Linked DNA regions of Tautonia marina. The protein of the gene in region 2 binds, or shares a complex with, the protein of the main gene of each other region. Links are inferred from orthologs where the notes say so. Each region holds a gene or a part of one and is shown on either strand. Other genes may lie near its edges.

The links.
Region 1: rpsM (region 2) and rpsT share a complex: the UniProt entries of both Bacillus subtilis proteins name them as parts of the 30S ribosomal subunit. The link is inferred for Tautonia marina from one-to-one orthologs.

What each region holds. Positions count from the first base shown.
Region 1 is NZ_WEZF01000006.1:180,822-188,465, forward strand. Bases 3,480-6,447 are described here. They hold rpsT (30S ribosomal protein S20), read right to left. Parts: upstream 5,119-6,447; coding sequence 4,840-5,118; downstream 3,480-4,839. Other genes in these bases: GA615_RS09545 (hypothetical protein), read left to right, coding at 3,480-3,994; GA615_RS09550 (hypothetical protein), read right to left, coding at 4,049-4,729; GA615_RS09560 (tetratricopeptide repeat protein), read right to left, coding at 5,226-6,447. Outside these bases: GA615_RS09535 (DUF11 domain-containing protein), read right to left, coding at 1-1,230; GA615_RS09540 (hypothetical protein), read right to left, coding at 1,505-2,482; more of GA615_RS09545, read left to right, coding at 2,906-3,479; more of GA615_RS09560, read right to left, coding at 6,448-6,632; GA615_RS09565 (SMP-30/gluconolactonase/LRE family protein), read left to right, coding at 6,898-7,644. UniProt on the Bacillus subtilis protein: Binds directly to 16S ribosomal RNA.
Region 2 is NZ_WEZF01000015.1:26,257-42,814, forward strand. The notes cover bases 13,695-16,374. They hold rpsM (30S ribosomal protein S13), read left to right. Parts: upstream 13,695-14,682; coding sequence 14,683-15,066; downstream 15,067-16,374. Other genes in these bases: map (type I methionyl aminopeptidase), read left to right, coding at 13,695-13,740; rpmJ (50S ribosomal protein L36), read left to right, coding at 14,489-14,605; rpsK (30S ribosomal protein S11), read left to right, coding at 15,297-15,677; rpsD (30S ribosomal protein S4), read left to right, coding at 15,830-16,374. In the rest of the region: rpsJ (30S ribosomal protein S10), read left to right, coding at 1-315; rplC (50S ribosomal protein L3), read left to right, coding at 542-1,174; rplD (50S ribosomal protein L4), read left to right, coding at 1,547-2,299; rplW (50S ribosomal protein L23), read left to right, coding at 2,369-2,695; rplB (50S ribosomal protein L2), read left to right, coding at 2,802-3,662; rpsS (30S ribosomal protein S19), read left to right, coding at 3,782-4,057; rplV (50S ribosomal protein L22), read left to right, coding at 4,186-4,593; rpsC (30S ribosomal protein S3), read left to right, coding at 4,645-5,349; rplP (50S ribosomal protein L16), read left to right, coding at 5,288-5,710; rpmC (50S ribosomal protein L29), read left to right, coding at 5,737-5,961; rpsQ (30S ribosomal protein S17), read left to right, coding at 6,033-6,416; rplN (50S ribosomal protein L14), read left to right, coding at 6,595-6,975; rplX (50S ribosomal protein L24), read left to right, coding at 7,097-7,450; rplE (50S ribosomal protein L5), read left to right, coding at 7,670-8,230; rpsH (30S ribosomal protein S8), read left to right, coding at 8,379-8,774; rplF (50S ribosomal protein L6), read left to right, coding at 8,836-9,384; and 6 more genes. UniProt on the Bacillus subtilis protein: Located at the top of the head of the 30S subunit, it contacts several helices of the 16S rRNA.

The DNA.
Region 1 (7,644 bases), on a different replicon or contig from region 2:
CGGCCCCTGGACCAGTTCTTGATGGTCGATGGTCACCACGTCGGTCAGGCCGTTGAGGACCCGGACCTCAATGTGCGTGATCGGTGGGGTTCGACCCTCCATGGCCGAGGCGCGTCGACGATCTCGTACGGCGTTGGCTGCGAGATTCTGGGTCATTCGCAGCGGAGGCCGGACGGTCGCTTCCTGCATTTGACGGGTCAGAGCTTCGGCGCCTCGGGGCACGGTAATCAGTCGATTCTCGTTCACGCCAAGACTGGTTCTGACCGCGGCAAAACGAGGGGCGTAGATGCAGACCGTGTTCGTTGGCAGGACTCGGGGTTTCGAGCCGGCGTTGAATCGGATCATCGCGTCTCTCGGCTCAACGCCGACGACCTGGCCATCGGGTCCGATGCCGGCCTTGTTCTGGTGATCGCCACCGTCGCAGAGATATTCGTCGCCCGGAAACAGCGGTTTGGGCGCGAGGCCGAACGACACGGGAGGGCAAATCGGAACGCCGCAGCGAACCCCCTCGGTCGTCTCGAACGGGCAAGGACCAACGCCCAGGCTCGTCGCTCCGAAGCCGCCGAGCGGTTCGCCCGGCACCGGGGTCCGACCTCCGAGGCGAACAATGGCCATGACCCGACCGAGAGCGCCGGCCACCCGAAGCGGTTCCTCGCCGGGGCTGAGGGTCGTGACGGGAATCTGGTTTTTGGGGATCGACAGGGGCAAGGCCTGGTCGGGAGCTTCGAGGTAGACGACCTGCGTGACCAGTCGGCCCGATTCGGCGACGTCGATCAGGTCTTCCTGGCTGAAGATCACCTGGATCGGGAAGCGGGTCGGGTCGATGTCAGCAGGTCGGTGCAGGTGCCCGACAACCTCGACGACCGGGAAGACCTCGGCCTCGGGCTGATTGGGCAGGTTCGACAGCCGAAGCCGATAGCCGACCCCGACCTGGAGGCCGACGGTCAGGCCGTGGATGGCCGGATCATCGTTCGGGTCGGAGAGGATCATGGGGGCCGGTTCGAGCACCTCAATCCCCATACCCAGCGGACCCGAGAGGCGGACGACCTGGATCTGAGGGGGCAACATCGGCCCAGCGGGGGCCGGAGCCTCTCCCACGACAGCAACACCGGCGGTCGGGTCGTCAAATGCGACCTGCCGGGCCTGGGCCGCTCCGCCGGCCATTCCTACCGAGATGGACAGCAGCAGGGCCGCCGTCAACGCCCAGCCGGTCCGTCGTACTCGCGTCATGGGTCGGTCCCTCCCTCTTCCTGGGTTCTTGAAGCGGCGGTCGCGCACCGGAAACGGAACGGAGCCTGGAAATTCAACTGGACAGGCTCGACGCTCCCGGACGTCTCCGGCGGGTTGGATTGTGAGCGGGCCGGGGCCGGGTGAAGTCCCGATCGGTGAGAGGCCCCCGGAACGCGCCATCACCCCGGCGGGGCCGAAACTCGGCACCCGCGGGGCATGGCCTCTGCGAAAGACCCGGAAGGAGACTGACCGGGTCAATCGGAACCATCACCGATCACGGAAGCTCAGGCAGGCTTCCGGTGAACGGAGACGGAGATCCCGTCTGCGGCAAGGGAGGAACCGGCATCGAGACCGGAGCCACCGAGGGCTCGGCCACCGGCGGGATGAATGTCGACGGCGAGGAGCCTTCGACCGGAACCTCCTCCACCGGCGGGGCGATTGTGTTCAATTCCGGAGACGGGGGAGGAGTCATCGTGCCGGGCTCTCCGTAGATGACCTCTCCCGGGGCGTAACCGTCAGCGGCCGGGGCCGCAACACTGCCGGAACCACCAGGAGGCATTTCGAGGTCGATCGCTCCGACGCGGATGACCATGAGGATGGTCCCACGCTTGTCGGCTTCAAGAATTGGATCAACCCCAGGCTCCAGGCGAGTCGAGACCAGGGTCTCGGCACCGTAAAGGCCGGCAACGGCCAGCTCCTGGAATTTCGGATCAGGCAGGTAAACCACCTTGGTCACGAAGTTCCCGGCCCGGACCTGGTCGAAGTCCTCCTGGGTGAACTGGACCGGAATCGGGTTGTGGGTCAGATAGGCGTCGGTCTGCGGCGACGAGGGGGCGACCTCGATCGTCGGATAGAGCGACAGGCCAGGGTTGTTGGCGATGTTGGTGAGCTTCAACCGATAAATGAAGCCCTGCCGGAAATTGTAACGCGCCGGCACGGTCAGTTGCGGCGGCAGATAGACCGGCGAGCCATCCGGCCCGGCGGTTTGCCAGCTGATCTCCATGTTCGCCGGATCGACGAAGAAGACCTGGCTGGTCGTGTTGGCAAACATGCGATTGGCCCCGAACCCAGCACCCGACAGGGCCGGATCGGTCGGTGGAGCCATGATCGGTCCAGAAGCCGGCGGCGGACCATAACGGACCACGTGGGGCCGGAACAGGCTTGTCAAGGCATGCGGTTTCCCGGGCCCGTCGAACATCCCGCCGGTCCCGGTCGCTGCCGCCGCCAACATCAGCACTCCGAGCGTCTTCATCCTGAATTGACCTCCCGCCCCCTCGACGCGATGATACCCTCGACAGACCGTCGCCCTACCCGAACCAATGGGTAGGACGAGTGATCCGGGTCATCGGACGATGGGAGTGAATGCCTTCCTCCTCGGGCTGACCGCAGACCGACTCGGCCTTAAAGGCCAGGTCGCTCGCCGGTCGCGGCGCGGCCGATGGCCAGGGGACCGCAAGCCAACCGGCCTCGGGCATCCCTGCCTTCGACCGATCGGCCGATACCCGAGCGTCGAGCGATTTGATCGCCCGACCCTCAAAGTCCCGCGCACGGCCGTCTCCTTCCCTGGAAACGAACCGAGTCGGGGCGATCCCGCCGGACTTGCCGCGTCCGGCGCCTGGCGATAAGATCGGACAGTCCTTTCCTGCCCTTGAGTAAAGAACGGCACGACCCGGCCATGTCCAACATTCGTCTGCTTCTCCCTCTGCTCGTGGCTGGCCTTTTGCCGCTGCTGAGCCTCGCGCAGGACCCGACGTTTGCCCCGCCTCCGGTGCCGCCGGAACCGCCGACCGAGGCGGAACTGACGCTCGATGAGGCCCTGGTCAAGATCCACGCGCTTGAGCAGGTGCGAGCCTCCGTTCGTCAGGAGGTCGACATGCTCGGACAGGTGTTCACGATCGAAGGGGAATACGCCCGATCGGGCCCCTATACCTTCAGCCTCGACCTGCAAGTCCAAGGGCTTCCTCAGGCCCAGGGACGCATGCGGCAGGTCAGCGACGGCAACGTCCTCTGGGATGTCTCCCAGATCCTCGACCAGACCTATTACTACCGGCTCGCGCTGCCCACGATCCTGGAACGAATCAACCAGGAGCCTTACGAGGAGCTTCACCGGAACCACTTTATTCAGCAGCGGTTAGGGCTCTCTGGGCCTCACTGGCTGCTGGACGGGTTGCGGCAGTCGGTGCGGTTCGACCGCCGTCTGGAAGGCGAATGGAAGGGGCGGCCGGTCTGGATTCTTCGCGGAAACTGGAAAGACCTGAACGCGATGGGACTGGCGCCGATGGCGTCCGTGCCGGCCTATATCCCAAGTGTCGTGGAACTCCAGATCGACAAGGAAACCGGCTGGCCGTATCAGGTCTTGATGCTGGGCAAGAAGCGGGCGATCGTTCGAGGAGCGAACACGCCGAAGGTCGATCCCGCAACCGGTCGGCCACTCGGCAACGTCGCGACGGAGGAGGAACCGCCGAGCCGTTTCTTGCTCACCTATACCGAGGTCGATTTCGAACCCGAGTTCAGCGATCGGGAGTTTAGCTTCAGCGTGCCCGATATCGACCGGGAGCGCGTGAGTGACCGCACGGAATCCTTGATCGCCGAGGCTGAGCAATTTGCCCGCTTGATCGAGGCCGCGAATTTGCAGGCCGGTGGCGAGGGGGCGAGCGATCCCGGAGCGGTTCTGAAGGATGTCCTGCAAATCCCGCCGATCGGTAGCGAATTGCCGCCCAGTCCTCCGGGGCAGCTCAACCGATCCACCCCTCCAGGCAACTAAGGTGAGACGCTTCGGGTTCCACTCGAACGGTTCGGAGTGTGCTCGGCCCGGAAGTTATTCCGGGTCGAGTGGCCCGCCTTCCGGCAAGAACGGCTGAAGCGGGCAGCGATCGCACCGAGGGGCCGTTGCCTTGCAGAAGCGGGCAAGCGACTCGAACCAGAACGCAAGGCGGAGCATCGCGTCCGGATCGTCGGCAACGGTTCCCTCGACGACCTCCCTGGCCTCGGTTTCCTCGGCTCCGGGGTCGATCCAGCCGTGTCGAATGAGGATGCGGTAATCGGATCGGCTGATCGGAAACGTTGGTCGCCGAAGCACTTCGAGCAAGATTCTGTTCGCTGTGGTGGAGCCGATTCCCCGGATCGATCGCAGCTCGTCTCGAAGGGTTTCCGTGTCGATCGCGCCGAGGGCGTCCATCCCTCCGTGATCCCTCACCCACGAGGCGATTCGAAGCAAGAGGGGGACAACGCCGGCCGGCACCTTCCCCCGAGGATCACGCAGCAGGTCGGACAGCTCCTGAGGATCGACCGCACTCAGCGCCTCGGGATCATCGGACCATCCCGCACGGTCGAGGGCCTCAATCGCCTGATCGACGCGTAGACCTCGTTGCGCATCCAGGACAAGCCGCAGCAGATTGCGGAAGGGATCGATCGCAACGGGGGAACTTGGTGGCTCGTTGCCGAAGGCGCGGGCCAGGGCTTCGGAAATGGCGTCGAACTCCGAGCCGAGCGAGCCCATTGCACGAGCCTCTTGGTTGGGAATCGACCGAGGCAACGCAAAACGACCCGATCCGGGGCCGGATCAGGTCGTTCACCGTTGGAGAAACACCGACGGAAATCCTGTGAGATTCAGGATTTCGGGGCGTTTTTCAGCGCATTGAATTCCCGGGTCAATCGGCTCTTGCGGCGGGCCGCGGTGTTCGGGTGCAGGACCCGGCGCACACCCGCTCGGTCGAGCTTGGCGATGGTGAAGCGGAAATCAGCCTCGGCAGCCTCAAGATTCCCTTCGGAGGCGGCCGTGAGGGTCCGCTTCGTGTAGGTCTTGATGATCTTCTTGGCGATCCGGTTGCGCATCCGGCGTTTTTCGTTCTGGCGAAGACGCTTCTTGGCGGATTCGGTATTGGGCATTGCTCGATCGGGTCCCGTCAGGCGGGGGGAGGAAATCGTTCGAACGTCCGGGAGCGGTGGTCGCGAGACCGCGAACCATCACGCCGACCGGCAAAGCGTCGATTGTATCACGAAGACATCCGCTGGTTCAAGCTCCGGAGCCGCTGCGCCACGTCGAGATAACCAAAGTTGTTGGCGGCGACCTCGTTGTAGTGAGTTTCGGCGTCGTCGAGGTTCCCCATTTGCTCGGCCACCCGGCCGAGGCGGTAATGAAGATCGTTCAGGACCTCGTGGTCTTCCGGGTCCGCGGCCTTCAAGGCTTCGGCGTAGCTGCGTTCGGCGAGTTTGGGGACGCCGCTGGCCTCGAACGAGGCTCCTGCGCCGATGAGGGCCTTGACCTTCAGGGCGGGAGAGGACCGAGCGGCCTGGAACTCGGCGATGGCCGCGTCGTGCTGCCCGGCCGCAGCGAGTCGGCGGCCGAGCTCGAAGCGAAGTTGCAGATCGTCGGGGCGGGATTCGGCGCGACGACGGTACTCGGCGAGTTCGTAATCGGAGAGCTTGGCGTGAAATTTCTCAAGCTTGCTCTGCGCTTCGGTGTCGTCGGGATGGTCACGCAGGCGAGCCTTGATGACTTCGATGGCTTTGCGGAGCCGGGCGATCTGAATTTCGGCGTAGGTGTCTCGGAGCAAGGCGTCGTCGGGAAGGGCTTTCAGGCCGCGAGCCAGCACGTCCCTCGCTTCGTCCAGTCGTTGCTGGAGTCGGTACTGTGAGGCCAGTTCGAGGTAAGGGCCGGGACGGGAGGGGGTCTCCTTGATGTCCCGCTCCATGCGTTCCTCGGGACTCATGGCTTGCTTGCCGCGCAGGGCCTCGGCGTCCTCGTCTGCCTCGGGCAAAGTCGTGGAGGCGGGCGACTCCTGGCGTTTGACCTGGTTGTTCAGGCCGCTGCCGTGAATTGTCTGACTGGCCGACAGGGCGTTGATCTGCCGGGCGGCTTCTTCGTCTCCCGGAGAGAGTTTCTTGATTCGCTCCCAGCAGAGAATGGCTCGGGGGAAGTCTTCGGCAAAGGCATAAACGTGGGCCATGTGTTTCCAGAAGCTCACATCCTCGGCCGCCTGGTTCTGGACCGACTCCAGGGCCCAGCGAGCCAGGGCAGGAGCTCCGAGCTGCTCGGCTGCCTCGGCCAGATCTCGGCTGACGCCGACATCCCAGGGGTTGTGCGCGAACGCTTCTTCGCAATGCTCGATCGCTTCGAGCCAGTGGCTGCGTCCCTTGGAAGCCTTGATCCGGAGCCGGATCGGCTGCATCTTGGCCCCCGCAAACATCCCGACCTTCGAGGGATCGTTGTTGAACTTCTTCCGCATGGCGTTCCGAAGGCCCTGACGGAATTTGAGGTCCAGCGGGGCAATCTTCAGCGCATTTTTGTACATGTCCATCGCGTACGGGAGGTTGCCACGCGCGGTGGCTTCATTCCCGTAGTTGAAGAACGCCTCGGCTCGTTGGAGGTCCTTCGGATCGGGTTGCGGTGCGGAGTCCATGAAACGCGACCCCCTGACAGAATGGGGCAGTCACTGCAGACACCGGACGCCACTCCGCGCCCGGATCGGTCTCGCCGATCATAACACGCTATCACAACGCCTTCGATGGTCAACCTTCGGCCTTCGGCATCAGAGGTGCGTCCGAGAGTGACGAGCCCTTGTCAGGGACTCGACGCCTGGCAACCATGCCGAGCACCGGCTTCACTCGATCCCGAGGGTACGCCCGGATTCGCTTCCCGACGATTGACGATGGAGATCCTCGACCATGACCACCGCCTCGATCCTGCGAGACGAGGGGTTGATCGACCTGATCGCCGGTCCCCTTGAGACGCTCGCCCAGGGCTTTGAGTTTACCGAAGGGCCCCTCTGGCTTCCCGATGATTCCTTGATCTGGCAGGACATCAAGGCGGAACGAACCTATCGGCTTCCTCCAGGAGGCGGACCCGCCGCAGTGCTTCGCGAGCGAACCGGAGCCGCCAACGGTCAGACCTTCGGACCTGACGGCCGCATTGTCTTCTGCGAGCAGAACGGCCGGCGCGTCTCTCGGATGAATTCCGACGGGTCGGGCGTCGAGACGGTCGCCGAGCGGTTCGAGGGGAAACGCCTCAACAGCCCGAACGATGTGGTCTGCCGAAGTGATGGCCTGATGGTCTTCACCGACCCTCCTTATGGCGTCCCGAGCCCCGAGCAGAAGGAGTTGCCCTATCAGGCTGTCTTCTCCCTGACGACCGACGGAGTCTTGCGCCCGATTATCCATGAAGGGTTCGAGAAGCCGAACGGCCTGGCCTTCTCGCCGGATGAGCGGACGCTTTACGTCTGCGATACCGCCAAGTACCACATCCGGGCGTTCCAGATCGACGCGTCCGGCCGGGTCGATCCGGCAAGCGACCGGGTCTTCGCCACGATGGACCCCGAGCAACCGGGAGGCCCGGACGGCCTGAAGGTTGACCGGGAAGGTCGCCTTTATGTGGCCGTCGCTCAAGGGATCTGGGTCTATCGGCCCGACGGTACC
Region 2 (16,558 bases):
GAACGTATCCGGATCCGGATGGAAGCGTACGATCACACCATCTTGGATCAATCGGCCAAGGACATCGTCGAAACCGCCAAGCGGACCGAGGCGATCGTCCACGGACCGATCCCGCTGCCGACGCGTATCGAACGATACACCGTCTTGCGCAGTCCGCACATCGACAAGAAGTCGCGAGAGCAGTTCGAGATTCGCACGCACAAGCGGCTGATCGACATTGTGCAACCGACCAACAAAACGATCGACGCCCTGAACAAGCTCAGCTTGCCCGCGGGTGTTGATATCAAGATCAAGGCCGGGCCCTCCGGGGCCTGAGCCGGGTCGCATTCGCGGCAATGTTTCGACAGGCATTGAAGGTGAGCCTCCCTGGTTCTCCCCTGGCGCCGTCTGGTCGAAACCGCCGGCACCACGGGGCACGGGTTGCCCGAAGGCAACTCGTGCCCGTTCGCGTGTTGACCGGGCCGTAGGCCGAGGGGGGCCTGTCGGTGCCGCGAGTGGGCTCTTTTGATCCACTGAATTTCGAGATGGAGCAAGACCAGAGATGAATGTCGGGTTGCTGGGTCGCAAGGTCGGAATGACCCAGATTTTTGAAGACGACGGCACGGTTGTGCCCGTGACTGTCCTCGAATGCGGCCCTTGCACCGTGTTGCAAGTTCGCACCGCCGAACGTGACGGCTACCACGCCCTTCAGCTTGGTTTTGCCGACAAGAAGCGCAAGAACGCCTCGCAGGCCGAGCGTGGCCATGCCCGCAAGGTCGAAGCTGAGCCCAAGCGGTTCATCCGCGAGATTCGGCAAGAGGCTCCGGTCGACGTGACCGAAGGAACCACCTTGAACGTCGATCTGTTCACCGAGATTCCCAGCGTTGACGTCATCGGGACGAGCAAGGGGCGTGGTTATTCGGGTGTCATGAAGCGGCACGGCTTCCGCGGCCTTCGGGCCACGCACGGTGTGCAGCGGATGCACCGGCACCCCGGCTCCTCCGGTCCCTCGGCCGACCCGTCCCGCGTCTTCAAGGGGGTCAAGAAGCCCGGCCAGTACGGCAACACCCGCGTCACCGTGCGAAATCTGAAGGTCGTGCGGGTTGACGCCGAGAACAACCTCTTGCTGGTCCGAGGCGCGGTCCCCGGCCACAACGGCGGTTTTGTGATCGTTCGCCAGACGAACGCAGTCTGATCTGCCCGCCGGCCTTGCTCTACGGTCAAGGTTCTCGAGAGCGTGGATCACCGATGGCCCGCCACCCTTGACCCGTAGAACCGACCGCCTCGGTCCCCGCCTGTCCCGGATCGGCAAGTGGCTCACCGGGCCTTCGCGACACTCCGACCCCGGCATGCTTCCGGCTCCTTTCGCAATCAGATCGAAGCCTTGCATCCCCCGGTCATCCGTTTCATTGGTTTTGACTTCCCGTTTCGTTTTCGGATCGAACTTCGAGGCCCGGGGCCTTCCCGCTCGGATTCGACTCGCTCCGACCGCCGGATCGTCGTTCTCCGGTCGAGTCAACCGCGGGTCGGCCGGCGAACTGGACCGCCTTGCACTGGATCAACGACGATGCTGACCGTCCCCATCTACAACACGTCCGGCGAGCAGGTGGGCGAAGAGTCCATCGATCCGGCCGACTTCGGTGGCAAGATCAACAAGCAACTCTTGCACGATGTCGTCCTGATGCACCTGGCTAACCGCCGGGTCGGCACCGTCAACACCCGGGGCCGCTCCGACGTCGCCGGCTCGACCAAGAAAATGTACCGCCAGAAGGGCACCGGCAACGCCCGAATGGGCTCGAAGCGGACCAACAAGCGCGTGGGTGGCGGCTCGGCCTTCGCCCGTCGGAACCGCGACTACTCGTACCGATTGCCCAAGAAGGCCGTTCGCCTGGCGATCCGCATGGCCGTTCTGTCGAAATTCCAGGATGGCCAGGTTCTTGTCCTCTCGGGGCTCGACCTGGGCCAGACCCCGAAGACCAAGGAGGTCGCCCGCATCCTGCGGTCGATCCGACGCCCCGACCTCCCCGCCGAGGCCCAGCCGGTCGACGGCGAGTCGAAGCGCGACGCCCTGCGACGCACCCTCGACGGTCGCAAGATCCTCATCGGCACCGCCGAGTACGACCCCTTGCTCTACCGAGGGGCCCGGAACCTCCCCGGCGTCAAGGTCTCGCCGGTGGCCGAGTTCAACACCTACGACGTGCTCCGCCAACGCTACCTCGTCCTGACGCCCGAGGCCCTCGCCTCGCTCAAGGAACGGGCCAAGGAGAAAATCCGTCGTCGTCCCGAATCGGAACTCGTCACCGCCGCTGCGGCCGGCTGATGAGCATTGATCGCTCGCTTGAACATAACGTGAACTGAATCGCCGAACGCCCCGAGGTCTCGCAGGACAATGGTCACCCTCCGCCGCCCCCCCCAGTACGAGCGGCCCGGCCCGAAGCTGGAGCCCTATCAGGTTATCCTGCGGCCCTTGATCACCGAGAAGGCCACCCAGGTTGCCGAGCGTCACAACGCCTACACGTTCGAAGTGCACCAGATGGCCACCAAGACCGAGATCAAGGAGGCTGTCGAAACCCTCTTCAACGTCCAGGTCGAGGACGTCCGCACCCAGAACCGCAAGTCGGTGACCCGTCGGTATCGCCTGAAGATCGGTCGAACCAAGAACTGGAAGAAGGCCATCGTCAAGCTGAAGGACGATTACCGGATCGACTTCTTCTAATCCTTGACGTGTGATCTTCTCGGCAAGCGTTTCTCGGTCATCGCGCAGCATAACGGAATCGGTCTCCCCGCCGTCGGCGGCCTGAAGGGAAAGAAACGAGAGAGTCATGGGCATCCGCGTCTACAAGCCGACCAGCCCCGGGCGCCGCAACGCCTCGGTCAGCGACTTCTCCGAGCTGACCGACAAGAAGAAAAAGCCCGAGAAGCGCCTGACCGAACCGCTGAAGAAGACCGGCGGCCGGAACAACCAGGGCAAGATCACCGTCCGGCACCGCGGCGGCGGACACAAGCGTCTTTACCGGATCATCGACTGGAAGCGCAACGACCGCGACGGTCAGCCGGCTCAGGTCACTCATATCGAGTACGACCCGAACCGCTCCGCCCGCATCGCCTTGATCCAGTTCGAGGACGGCACGAAGCGCTACATTATCGCCCCCGAGGGCTTGACCGCCGGCATGACCGTTGTCACCGGCCCGGACGCCGAGCCGAAGGTCGGCAACTGCCTGCCCCTGGCCAAGATCCCGACCGGCATGGTCATCCACAACATCGAGATGCAGCCCGGAGGCGGGGCCAAGATGTGCCGGTCGGCCGGCACCAGCGCCACCCTGACCGCCCGAGAAGCGACCTGGGCCCAGTTGACCCTCCCCTCCGGAGAGGTCCGCCGCGTGCCGGTCATGTGCCGGGCGACCATCGGTCCGGTCGGCAATTCCGACCACATGAACGTGGTCCTGGGCAAGGCCGGCCGCAAGCGATGGCTCGGCCGTCGTCCTCATGTTCGGGGCACGGCCATGAACCCGATCGACCACCCGATGGGTGGTGGCGAAGGACGCACCTCAGGCGGCCGTCACCCGTGCTCGCCGACCGGCCTGCCGGCCAAGGGCGGCAAGACCCGCAAGCGCCGCAAGCCGTCGAACTCGGCCATCATTCGCCGCCGCAAGAGTGTTCGTTACGGTCAGTTGAAGATCTAGTTGGCAGTCGGCAGGAGGCGCTCGGCAGCCCGGAACCGGACTGCGGCCTCCTGTCTTGTTCCGGTTTCTTTCCTGCCTGCTGCCTACCGCCTCCTGCTTACTGACGAGAGAAAAAGGTCATGGGACGTTCGCTCAAAAAAGGCCCCTACGTCGACGAGCGGCTGCTGGAGAAGGTCGAAAAGGCCGAAACCAGCGGCGCCCGAGCACCGATCCGGACCTGGTCGCGTGCCTGCACCATCGTGCCGGAGTTCATCGGCAAGAACTTCGAGGTGCACAACGGCAAGGTCTTCACCAAAGTTTACATCACCGAGGACATGGTCGGGCACAAGCTCGGCGAGTTCTCCCCGACCCGCACCTTCCGGGGCCACGGCGGCAAATCGAAGGGCAAGCGTTAAGTTTCGTTCCTCCACCACGTGAGATTGCGAGCGACCGCACCGAGGCACGGAGCGTAGGGCCGGAACTCCCGGCCGCCACTCACAACAGCTGATGGCCGGCCCCCCGGCCCTACGGGAATCGATCGACGATGAAGACCCAGAGCCCCTACCCCTACAAGGCCTCCCACCGGTTCGCCCGGATGTCGGTCCTGAAGATCCGCAAGGTCCTCGACCTGATCCGTGGCAAATACGCCGACGAGGCGCTGCAGATCCTCAAGTACCTGCCTCACCGAGGTGCCCGGTACACCGAGAAGGTGCTCAAGAGCGCCATGGCCAACGCCGAGGACCAGGGGGTCCGCAACCCCGGCGACCTGATCGTCGCCGACGCTCGAGGCGACGGCGCCGCGATGTTCAAGCGTCTCATGCCCCGAGCCCGAGGCATGGCCCACTTGATCCGCCGCCGGAGCTGCCACATCACCATCGGCCTGGCCGACCTCGAAACCGCCCTTGCCGGTCCCGAGGCCGCCCGCCAGCCGGCCGAAGACGCCGCCGAGTGACCCCGGACCCCTCCCCTTTTGGCCATCTTCTCGTAGGACCGGACCTTTCCCATGGGACAGAAGATTCATCCGACCGGCTTCCGCATCGGCGTCATGGAAGACTGGCGCAGTCGCTGGTACGCCGGTAAAGCCGAGTTCAAGGACCTCCTCGTCGAGGATTTCAAGGTCCGGAAATACATCAAGAAGAAGTACAGCTACGCCGGCATCCCCAAGATCGAGATCGAGCGCACCCGAGACGCCGTCGTCGTCTTGCTGCACACCGCCCGCCCGGGCGTGATCATCGGTCGCAAGGGGGCCGAGGTCGAGAAGCTCCAGGAGGAGCTGCAAAACCTCACCGGCCGCCGCATTGAAATCAAGATCGTCGAGGTCAACCGCCCCGAGATCGACGCCCAGCTCGTCGCCGAAGATATCGCCGAGCAACTGGGCAAGCGGGCCAGCTTTCGCCGCACCATGAAGCGGGCGCTGGACAACACGATGGACGCCGGCGCCAAGGGGGTCAAGGTCCGTCTTTCGGGCCGCCTCGGCGGGGCCGAAATGTCCCGGACCGAGAAGGCCGCCGCCGGCTCGATCCCGCTGTCGACCTTGCGGGCCAAAGTCGATTACGGATTCGCCGAAGCCCGCACGCCCCAGGGGCACATCGGCGTCAAGGTATGGGTCCACCAGGGCGACTATCTGAAGATGGAGGCTGGCACCGATGGCCATGATGCCCAAGCGGGTCAAGTATCGAAAAAGCCAAAAAGGTCGCGTAAAAGGTAATGCGACCCGAGGCAACTACGTTGCCTTCGGCGAGTACGGCCTGCAAACCCTCGAACCCGGTCGCGTCAGCGCCGAGGTGCTCGAAGCCAGCCGAATGGTCCTCTCCCGGGCCGTCCGAGGCAGCGGCGGGAAACTCTACATCCGGGTCTTCCCGCACAAGAGCATTACCTCGATTCCGGCCGAAACCCGCATGGGTAAAGGCAAGGGTGAGGTCGACTACTGGGCCGCGATCGTCAAGCCCGGCACCGTTCTGTTCGAGGTCGCCGGCATTTCCGAATCTCGGGCCCGCGCCGCCTTCGCTCGCGTCGCCTACAAACTGCCCGTGAACTGCCGGTTCGTCTCCCGCCGGCCGACGCTCTGAGCCAACGCCATCAGGACCTACGAACCATGCCCAAGACCAAATCCGCCGACCTGCACGAAAAAGACGACGAGCAATTGACCTTGATGCTCAAGGAAACGCAGGAGCAAATCTTTCGGCTCCGCGTTCAGAGCTCGACCGAACGGCTCGAAGCCCCGAGTGAGCTGCTCAAGGCCAAGCGCGACATCGCCCGGATCAAGACCATCCTCCGCCTCCGAGAGCTGAAGGCCGAATCCCAGGCCGCGTCCTCCTGAGCGGATGCCTCTCCGTTTTTTCGTTCGCATACTGCCCCCGACTTCGTCCCCCCGGAAATGAAATTCAGACGATGAGCGAGCCGACGACGACTTCCCCGGCCAAGACTCCGCCTTCCCCGCGGCCCCGCGGTCGGCGCAAGGTCGAGATCGGGACGGTCACCTCCGACAAGATGGACAAGACCCGACGAGTCGAGGTCTCTCGCCTCGTCCCGCACCCGAAGTACGGCAAGTACCAGAAACACCGGACCATCTGCTACGTCCACGACGAGCAGAACGAGACCCGCGTGGGCGACCTCGTCGAAATCGTCGAAACCCGGCCGCTCTCGAAGTCCAAGCGCTGGCGCCTGCTCCGCATCGTTCGCAAGGCTCCCGCCCACGAAGAGGCCGATGCCCGCAAGGCCGCCCTCGACGCCCAGGCGAATGCCGAACCGGCTCCCGATCAGGCTGACGCCTGATTTTCAGCCGACCGTTCCAACCGGGCCGAGGGCCAGATGGCCCGCTCGGCCCCGTTTCTGCTTCTCTCGTGTTGTTTTCTTGCGTGACCGTTCCCGCTGACCCGATCGTTCGGAGACTCGTGGGCCGCCGGCGTTCGCTGGGGACCGCGGCCGCGACCGTGACTGGGGTTCTCGACCGATGATCCAGATGCAAACCCGGCTCGACGTGGCCGACAACTCCGGTGCCAAGGAAGTCATGTGCTTCAAGGTGCTCGGCGGCTCCGCGTCGCGCTACAAACGACGCACCGCCGGCCTGGCCGATGTCTTCATCGGCAGCGTCAAGAAAGCGACCCCCGGCGGTGATGTCAAGGCCGGCGACGTCGTCCGCTGCGTCGTTGTCCGCACCCGATTCAAGACCCGACGGCCCGACGGCTCCTACGTCCGATTCGACCGCAACGCCTGCGTCCTGATCAACAAGGACAACGAGCCTCGCGGTACCCGAATCTTCGGCGCCATCGCCCGCGAACTGCGCGATAAGCAGTTCATGAAGATCGTTAGCCTGGCCTCCGAGGTCGTCTGACCTTCGGCGCTCCGGTTCGGGTCGTTTGTCCCTCGTTTTGAATTGTAATCCCGCTTGACCATCACCTCCCGGTCATTGATCAGTTCCGAGACACGGCCCAGACGGGCCGGAGAAGCGAGTCATGAAGGTCCGTAGAGATGACGAAGTCGTGGTCATGACCGGCGACGACAAGGGTACCCGCGCCAAGGTGCTCCGTGTCCTTCCCGACAAGGGAAAGATCATCGTCGAAGGGGTCAACCTCGTCTACAAGCACGTCAAGCCCAGCCAGCGCAACCCCCAGGGGGGCCGGCTCTCCAAGGAGATGCCGATCGACGCTTCGAACGTCCTGCCCTACTGCCCCTCCTGCAACGGTGCCAGCCGCCTCGGCTACCGGATTCTCGACAACGGCCAGAAAGAGCGCTACTGCAAGCGATGCTCGGGCGGTCTCGGAACTCTTGGCCCCCCGAAGCCTTCCCGGGCCAAGACCAAGGCCTGATTGCTGACCACGTGACCGTCTCCGTTCTCCTTCCGTCGGTCCTGGAACCTCGCCGCATGGCTCGTCCGTGCTGACCTGTTCCGAGCCGACCCCGGCGATCGTGGATCGACGGTTCGTTCCGTTTCACGTATTCGAATTCTTGTACCTTCCCTTCATCCCCCGCCGGCATACGGGAATCGACCGACCCGATCCCGCGCCGACGGTCAGAGGATCGCCCCGATGGCTCGCCTGTTCGACGAATACCAGAACACCATCGCCTCGGCGATGGCCGAGAAGTTCGGCATCACCAATGTCATGGCGATCCCGAAAATCGAGAAGATCGTGCTGAACATGGGTGTCGGCCGCGCGACCCAGGATAAAGCCATCCTGGACGTGGCTGTCGACACCATGGGCCGAATCGCCGGTCAGAAGCCGGTCGTCACCAAGGCCAAGCAGTCGATCGCCGGCTTCCGCCTTCGAGAAGGCAACGAAATTGGCTGCAAGGTCACGCTTCGCGGGCCGCGGATGTACGAGTTCCTCGATCGCCTGATCAACCTCGTCCTCCCTCGCATCCGTGACTTTCGTGGCGTCAACCCGAACAGCTTCGACGGCAACGGCAACTACACCCTTGGCCTGACCGAACAGGTGGTCTTCCCTGAGATCGAGGCCGACAAGATCTCCCACACGCTCGGCATGGACATCACCCTCGTCACCACGACCCGCAACGACGATCAGGCCCGCGAACTGCTTCGCGCCTTCGGCATGCCCTTCCGCAAGCCCGGCCAGCAACGGGCCGGCTGATCGGACAACTCCGCGATTGTTTCCCGTTCCGATTTGATAGCGTTTTCACTGGACCCCCGCCTCGCCGACTCGCCGGACCTCTTGCCTCAATCGCCAATTCGCAGGATCGGCCGAGTTACCCGAGGCGGTTTCGAGGATCGCCCCCGCCATGATGACCGACCCGATCGCCGACATGCTCACCCGGATCCGCAACGCCGTGCGGATCGAGCGCTCCCACGTCGACATGCCTCACTCCAACGAGAAGCGCGGCATCGCCGCCGCTCTGAAGGATGAAGGCTACATCTGGGACTACGAAGAGATCGACACCGTTCCGGCCCGCACGCTCCGCCTGAACCTCAAGTACGGCCCGAACGGCGAGAAGGTCATCACCAAGATCGACCGCGTCAGCAAGCCCGGCCGTCGGGTCTACTGCGGCTACCGCGACTTGAAGCCGGTCCAGGGCGGCCTGGGTGTCCACATCGTCAGCACGCCCAAGGGAATTCTGAGCGACCGCCGCGCCCGGGCCGAAAAGGTCGGCGGCGAGGTGCTGGCCCTGGTCTATTGATTCGATCAGCCCGCGCCGAGCCCTCACCACCCCCTGCGATCACCGTCCCGGAGCCCCAGTCATGTCCCGAATCGGCCGCCAACCGGTCCCCGTCCCCGACAACGTCAAGATCAACCTCGCCGGCTCGACCATCGAGGTCGAAGGCCCCAAGGGGAAACTCTCGTTCACCTTCCGCGAGGAAATGAGCGTCCGCTACGATGCCGACGCCAAGCAGGTTCTGGTCGAACGCCCCAACGACGAACGCCCCGTCAAGGCCCTGCATGGCCTGACCCGCACCCTGATCGCCAACATGATCAAGGGGGTTACCGACGGCTACACCAAGCGCCTCGAGGTCGTCGGCGTCGGCTATCAGGCCCAGCTCAAGGGCCCGAACACGGTTAACCTGGTCGTCGGTTACGCCAACCAGATCCAGATGACGGCTCCTGAAGGCGTGACCGTCACCGTCCCCGACGCGACTCACATTCAGATCACCGGCGCCGACAAGCAAGCCGTGGGCGAGTTCGCCGCCCGCGTCCGACGGGTCCGGCCCCCCGAGCCCTACAAGGGCAAGGGAATTCGCTACGAAGGCGAACAGGTCCGCCGCAAGGCCGGTAAGGCGTTCGGTAAGTAATCTCTTTCGCAGAGGAGGTCGGCGACCGGCCCCAGTTCACGGACCTGGCAGATTCGACCCCCTTGGATCGGTTTCCCGCCGCTCCCTCGTGGCCGGCTCTCCTGGTGCCTTGCGGGTTCGCCTGCCTCGCTCTGCTCTCGTCTCACAACTCACAAGGGTCGGGTGGCCGGTCGTCATCGGCCGCCCCGAGGGCCCAGGAGGATGATCGACCGTGAAGGGTAAGAACCACCGACTGCATGTTCAGGGCCAACGGCTCCGTCGCCAACGGCACGTCCGGAAAAAACTGTTCGGCTCAACCGAACGGCCCCGGCTGGCGATTTTCCGAAGCTCCAAGCACATTTACGCGCAAATCATCAACGACGACGAAGGCAAGACCCTTGTCTCGGCCGGCACCCTCGAATCAGCGATTCGGCAAGAGGTTAGCTACGGCGGAAACAAGGCCGCCGCGGCCGTCGTCGGGCGCACGGTGGCCGAACGGGCCAAGGCCGCCGGTATTGACAAGGTTTGCTTCGACCGCCGAAGCTACAAGTATCACGGGCGCGTTCAGGCTCTGGCCGACGCTGCCCGAGAGGCCGGCCTGCAGTTCTGAATCACTCGGGGAGCAAGCGTAGGCAGTCAGCAATCGGCAGTCGGCAGAACCGGGGCGTCCCTCGCAACGACTCCCCCTCCTGATCCGGTCAATTGCTCGTTGCTTCGACGGAACCGCCGATCCGAATTCCCTGGTCCGATCCGTCCGTCTCCTGCTGCCTACCGCCAACCGCCTACTGCCTACTTTCTTCCGGAGGATCATCCGTGTCCAGCGACAGTCGAGATCGCGGTGAGTGGAGCGAAAGCGTCGTGTCCATCCGCCGCTGCGCCGCCGTGGTCAAGGGGGGACGCCGTTTCAGCTTCAACGCCCTGGTCGTCGTCGGCAATGGCCGAGGCCAGGTGTCCTGGGGCTACGGCAAGGCCAACGAAGTGCCCCCGGCCGTCGAAAAAGGGGTCAAGGACGCCCACAAACGCATGACCCGCGTTCAGATGCGTCGCGGCACCATCCCCCACCCGGTCATCGGCCGCTTCGGCGCCGCGAAGGTGATCATGCTGCCGGCCAGCCCCGGTACCGGCGTGATCGCCGGTGGAGCCGTCCGGGCCGTCGTGCAGGCCGCCGGCATCACCGACATTTTGACCAAGAGCATCGGTTCTCCCAACAAACTGAACCTGGTCAAGGCCGCCATCGACGGGCTGCAGCAGCTCCGCACGAAGGACGAAGTGGCCCGACTCCGGGGCGTGGAGCTGTGAGGTAAGCCATTATGCAAATTCACGACGTTCACGAAGGTATTCAGAAGCTCAAAAAGCGCAAGCGCGTCGGTCGAGGTCCCGGCTCGGGGCACGGCAAGACCAGCTCCAAGGGGCACAAGGGACACTCCTCCCGCCAGGGCTTCAAGATTCGCCCCCTCTCCGAGGGTGGCCAGATGCCGCTGGTCCGTCGCGTGCCGATTCGAGGCTTCGCCAATGGCCGGTTCAAGAAGGATTTCGCCATCCTGAACCTGGAGCTGATCGAGGCCTTCTTCGAGTCCGGCGCGGTCGTCGATGAGGCAATTCTCCGGGCCAAGGGGCTCGTCAAGGGTCGCCACGACGACGGCCTGAAAATCCTCGGCGACGGCACCCTGACCAAGGCCCTGACCGTCAAGGCCCAGAAGTTCAGCAAGACCGCCGTCGAGAAGATCACCGCCGCCGGCGGCTCGGTCGAAGTGATCGATTAATCTTCCGACCCGACCTTCCCCGACCGGGCCGCGACGAGATCCGGCCCGGTCGGTGTCCGTTAGCCCCCGATGGCTTTTTCGCCATCGCAATCCTCGTGACCGGACGCCGGACTTCGAGTGACCGTTACGCCTCTGGGCTGCCTTCGTTTGCCAACCACCTTGCGTGTTTTGATTTCCCGACCGACCGCCCGACCCAACTTCGTCTTCGTCTCGCAGGCTTCGGCCTGCCGATCCGTCCGAGTTGGCCCCGGACGGCAGGCTCAGGCCTGCCCGACCCAGCACACGTCGCCCTGGGGAACCGCCGAGACCCCGCCCCCTCCTCGACGTGCATAGGAGCCGTCCTGCCGTGCAGAAGCTGATCACGATCTTCTTCAAGGTCCCCGAGCTGCAGCGCAAGATCCTCATGACGGCCATGTTCCTGGCCATCTATCGGATCGGCTTCTACATCCCCCTGCCGATCGTCGATCAGTCGGCCCTGGCCGACTGGCAAGAGCAGATCAGCCAGCAGGCCTTCGGCAAGGTCCTCGGCATGGCCGCCATGTTCGGCGGCACCCAGATCGGCATGAGCACGATCTTCGGCCTCGGCATCATGCCCTACATCTCCGCCTCGATTATCTTCCAGTTGCTCGGCTCGGTCGTTCCTCAGCTCGAAGCCCTCATGAAGGAAGGGGAGAGCGGCCGCAAGAAGATCAACGAATACACCCGCTACGCCACCGTCGCCATCTGTCTCGTCCAGAGCGCGATGTGGATCCGGTTTGTTCAAACACTTGATTACATTCCTGGGCAATATAAAGACTTTTTCCCTTACGGATTTATCTGCGTCCTCATCATGACGACCGGAACGGTCTTCCTGATGTGGATTGGCGAGCAGATTGACGAGTACGGCATCGGCAACGGCATTAGCTTGCTCATCATGGCCGGCATTCTCGCCAGCGCCGATGACGCCATCTTCCTCCTCGCGTCCGGCTTCACCCCCCGCCTGACCGGCGACGCCGAGAAGCCCTACTCGTTGATCGTCACCGGCTTGTTGTTAGCCCTGTTCATTGCTGTGATCGTTGGCGTGATCGCTATCACCGAAAGCCAGCGACGCATCCCGACCCAGTCGGCCAAGCACGTTCGCGGCCGTCGGGTCTACGGAGGCACCCGGCAGTACCTCCCCTTGAAGGTCAATCAGGCCGGCGTCATGCCGATCATCTTCGCCTCCAGCCTTCTGATGTTCCCCTTCTTCATCTTCAAGGGGCTCGCATCCAGCACGGCGAGCTGGCTCGTGGCCGATCCCGGTGAGGTTTCCGGTTTCCAGGTCGCCATCGCCCGCTTCTTCGAGACCGGGCTCGATGCCTTCCAGAGCCAGGCCTACATCTACACCATTTTCTACATCGGCCTGATCTACTTCTTCTGCTACTTCTGGACCGCCATCACCTTCAACCCGAAGGACATGGCCGATAACCTCAAGGACTACGGCAGCTTCATCCCTGGCTACCGACCGGGTCGACGCACGGCCGAGTACCTCGAGAAGGTCATGCTGCGGATCACCTTCGTCGGGGCCGCCTTCCTCAGCCTCGTCGCGGTGATTCCGTCGATCGTCCAGGGGGCCCTGGCCCAGACCGGCACCAGCGTCGAGCCGGTGATCACCTCCTTCCTCGGTGGAACCGGCCTGCTCATCGTCGTCTCGGTCTGCCTTGACCTCGTCCAGAAAATTGATAGCCACCTGATCATGCGGAACTATACCGGCCTGATGAACCGCCGCTGATCTCCTCGCCGATCGCTACGCCAACAGGTCCGCGCTCCCGGAGGGCTCTCCCCCATGCTCCGCCCCAGCCGATCGACCATCAAGCTCAAGAGCCCCCGAGAGATCGGCCTGATGCGAGAGGCCGGCAAGGTCGTCGCCGAGGCCCTGGCCCGTGTCCGAGAACTGGCCGTGCCCGGCGGCACCACCGCCGAGATGAACGAGGCCGTCGCCGCCATCTTCCAGCGGCACAACGCCACCCCCCTGTTCCTCAACTACCCGAGCCCCACCAAGGGGGTCCGCCCCTTCCCCGCCGTCATCTGCGCCAGCGTCAACGACGCTGTCGTCCACGGCATCCCCACCCGTCGCCCCCTCGAAGACGGTGACATCATCTCCATCGACACCGGCTGCCGGATCAACGGCTGGTGCGGCGACTCGGCCATCACCCTGGCCATCGGTCAGATTTCCGAGGAAAACCAGCGCCTGCTCGATGTCACCCGGGAAACCCTCGACCTGAGCATCCGCGCCATGGAGCGCTGCGAGACCTGGGCCGATGTTGCCAGCCTGATGGAACGCTACGTCAAGTCGCAGCACATGCATGTCATCGAGAAGTTCGTCGGCCACGGCATCGGCCGCGACATGCACGAGGAACCCCAGGTCCCGAACTTCGTCAGCAAGGCCCTCCGCCGCAACGACTTCAAGCTCGAACCCGGCATCGTCCTCGCCATCGAGCCGATGGTCGCCCTCGGCACCAAGCACGTCAAGGCCCTCTCCGACGGCTGGACCATCGTCACCAAGGACGGCCTCTCCGCCGCCCACTTCGAACACACCGTCGCCATGACCCCCGACGGCCCGAAGATCCTCACCCTGCCCGAGGGCCTCGACTGACGTTTCGTTAACCCTCCCTGAGCAATCACCGCTCACTCACTCGACACCCTCGAAGGCCTCAGCGTGATGCTCCCCAACCATCCGTTGTGTCTTGAGGTCGAGCAGGAAGAGGACGGTCGTTGGATCGCTGAGATTGGCGAACTTCACGGCGCCTTGGCCTACGGATCGACGCGATCCGAGGCGATCGCTCGTGTGGAGGCCTTGGCATTGCGAGTGCTTGCCGACCGCCTTGAACATGGTGAACCCGCTCCGAAGCTTGACCTCCTTTTCGCCCCTTCCCGATGAGTCGGTGGCCTTCGACGAACGCGAAGCGAGTCCTGGCCGCATTGCGTCGCATCGGTTGGTCCGTAACGTGTCAGGTCGGAGGTTCCCACCGAGTCCTTGCACGCGACGGCTGGCCCGATTCTATGTTCTCTTTGTCATGACAGCGAAGAGATCGGGCCTCACATGCTGGGCAGTATCGCCAAGCAAGTGGGGCTTACCCCGCACGATCTTTGAACCGATTCCTCATGCCTTGGGGCACGGCCCCCCGACAAGCCCCAGGCCAGTCGCCCGATGACCTCCAACCGATCCGAATTCCGATTGTTTTGGTCGCAACGGACTTGCAAGAGAACAATCGTCTCGATACAGTAGTCGAATTCCCCCCGGTCTGCGGCGCGCGCCGGTCGGCCGGCATACCCTCGCGCCAACATGCCCTTTGGGGCATGCTTGCGAAGCGATTGTTCTGAAGAAAGACGGGACTGGAGCGATGAAGGTCCGATCAAGCGTCAGACGTATTTGCGAAAGCTGCATCATCGTGCGGCGCCGGGGCAAAGTGTACGTCATTTGCAAGAGCAACCCCAAGCACAAGCAGCGGCAAGGCTGAGCCGGCTCTCTCCATTGGAATCGTGTGATCACGATCGAATGAAGCCGAGCCCCGGCCCTCCCGGAGGAACAGGACGGATGCCTCGTATCCTGGGCGTCGATATTCCCAACGACAAGAAGATCCGGATCTCGCTGCGATACCTCTACGGCATCGGCCCGTTCCTGGCCGATCAGCTCTGCGAGCGCACTGAGATCGACCCTGAGAAGCGGGCCCGCGACCTGTCCGACGACGAGCTGGCGAAGCTCATCGCTCTGCTGGACAGCGAGTACACGGTCGAAGGCCAGTTGCAGCGGGTCGTGCAGCAAAACATCGCTCGACTGCGAGACATCAACTGCTACCGGGGTTTCCGGCACCGCCGTGGCCTTCCGGTCCGCGGCCAGCGAACCCAGACCAATGCCCGCACCCGCAAAGGTCCTCGGAAGACCGTTGCCGGGAAGAAGGGCGTCAAGGATATGCGTTAAGCCGAGTCGCACCGCGCCGGCAAGCCGCATCCCTGCCCTTCGTTCGGATCGGCTCGCCGCGGCCCTGACTCGTGCTCCTTTGGGTTCCGCGGGCCCTCGCCTCGGAGCCTTTCGCCCGGCACCGGCCGGGCGCGTTCGTTCCATCGGAACGGATCTCGCCAGCCATCTTTGCGATCGGTCGGAATCGATCAGCAGTTTTCAAGGACCTTCAAGAGCGGAGCAGCCCAGCGGTGGCCAAGGCCAAGAAGCGGAAGACGCGCCGCAACGTCAGTCGCGCGGTCGTGCATATCAAGGCGACGTTCAACAACACACTGGTGACGGTCACCGACCCCAACGGCGATACCCTCTGCTGGGCTTCCAGCGGCACCGTCGGCTTCAAGGGGAGCCGCAAGAGCACCCCCTTCGCCGCCCAGCGTGCCGCCGAGGTTTCGGCCTCGGCCGCCACGAAGTTCGGCGTCAAAGAGGTCGAAGTTCGCGTCAAGGGTCCCGGCTCGGGCCGCGAAAGTGCGATTACCGCACTGCAGGCCGCCGGCCTCTCGATCAAGGCGATCGAAGACGTCACCCCCTTGCCTCACAACGGCTGCCGACCGCCCAAGAAACGACGGGTCTGATCGGTCGGTCAAGTCACTCGCCTCGCCTCGTTCGGATCGGTCTCGGCTGCCCTTGGTGACGGCCCCTCCGATCCGGCCCGAATCATCATCGGACGACTCAGGTACGCATCAGCTCGGCTCGTACATTTATATTGGTTTGAGAATCGAGGATCATGGGACGCCACATCGGACCCGTCTGCCGGCTCTGCCGCCGCGAGGGGATCAAGCTGTTCCTCAAGGGCACCCGCTGCGACTCGCCCAAGTGCGCCGTGGAGCGCCGCGATGGCCCACCCGGCCAGCAGCAGTACCGCCGCGGTAAGCCGAGCGAGTACTCCATCCGCCTGCGAGAGAAGCAGAAGGTCAAGCGCTACTACGGCGTCTTCGAGCGCCAGTTCCGCCGCTATTACGACATGGCCAGCCGTCGGCCCGGCAACACCGGCGACGTCTTGATGGCCCTGCTCGAACGGCGGCTCGACAATGTCGTCACCTTGCTGGGCTTCGCGGTCAGCCGCCCCTCGGCCCGCCAGCTCGTTCGCCACGGCCACATCCTGGTCAACGGCCGCAAGACCGACATCCCGAGCTACCTGGTCAAGCCTGGCGACATCATCAAGGTCAAGGAACGCGAGGAATCCCAGAACCTCGTCACCGCGGCCCTGAACATGGAAGGCTTGCCCCCGGTGCCCGACTGGCTCGATCGCGCCGGCTCCGAAGCGGGCGAGGCCCGCGTCAACCGCTTGCCCTCGATCCAGGATGTCTCCTTGCCGGTCACGCCTCAGCTGATCGTCGAGCTTCTGAGCCGCTAAGGCATCGCCAGGCGCCTCGACCCGATCGTCCCGATTTTTTTCCTCGGGGTGATTCGGTCGGGGGCCTCGACCTTTTTTTGCTTGCTCGCTCGCTCTTGC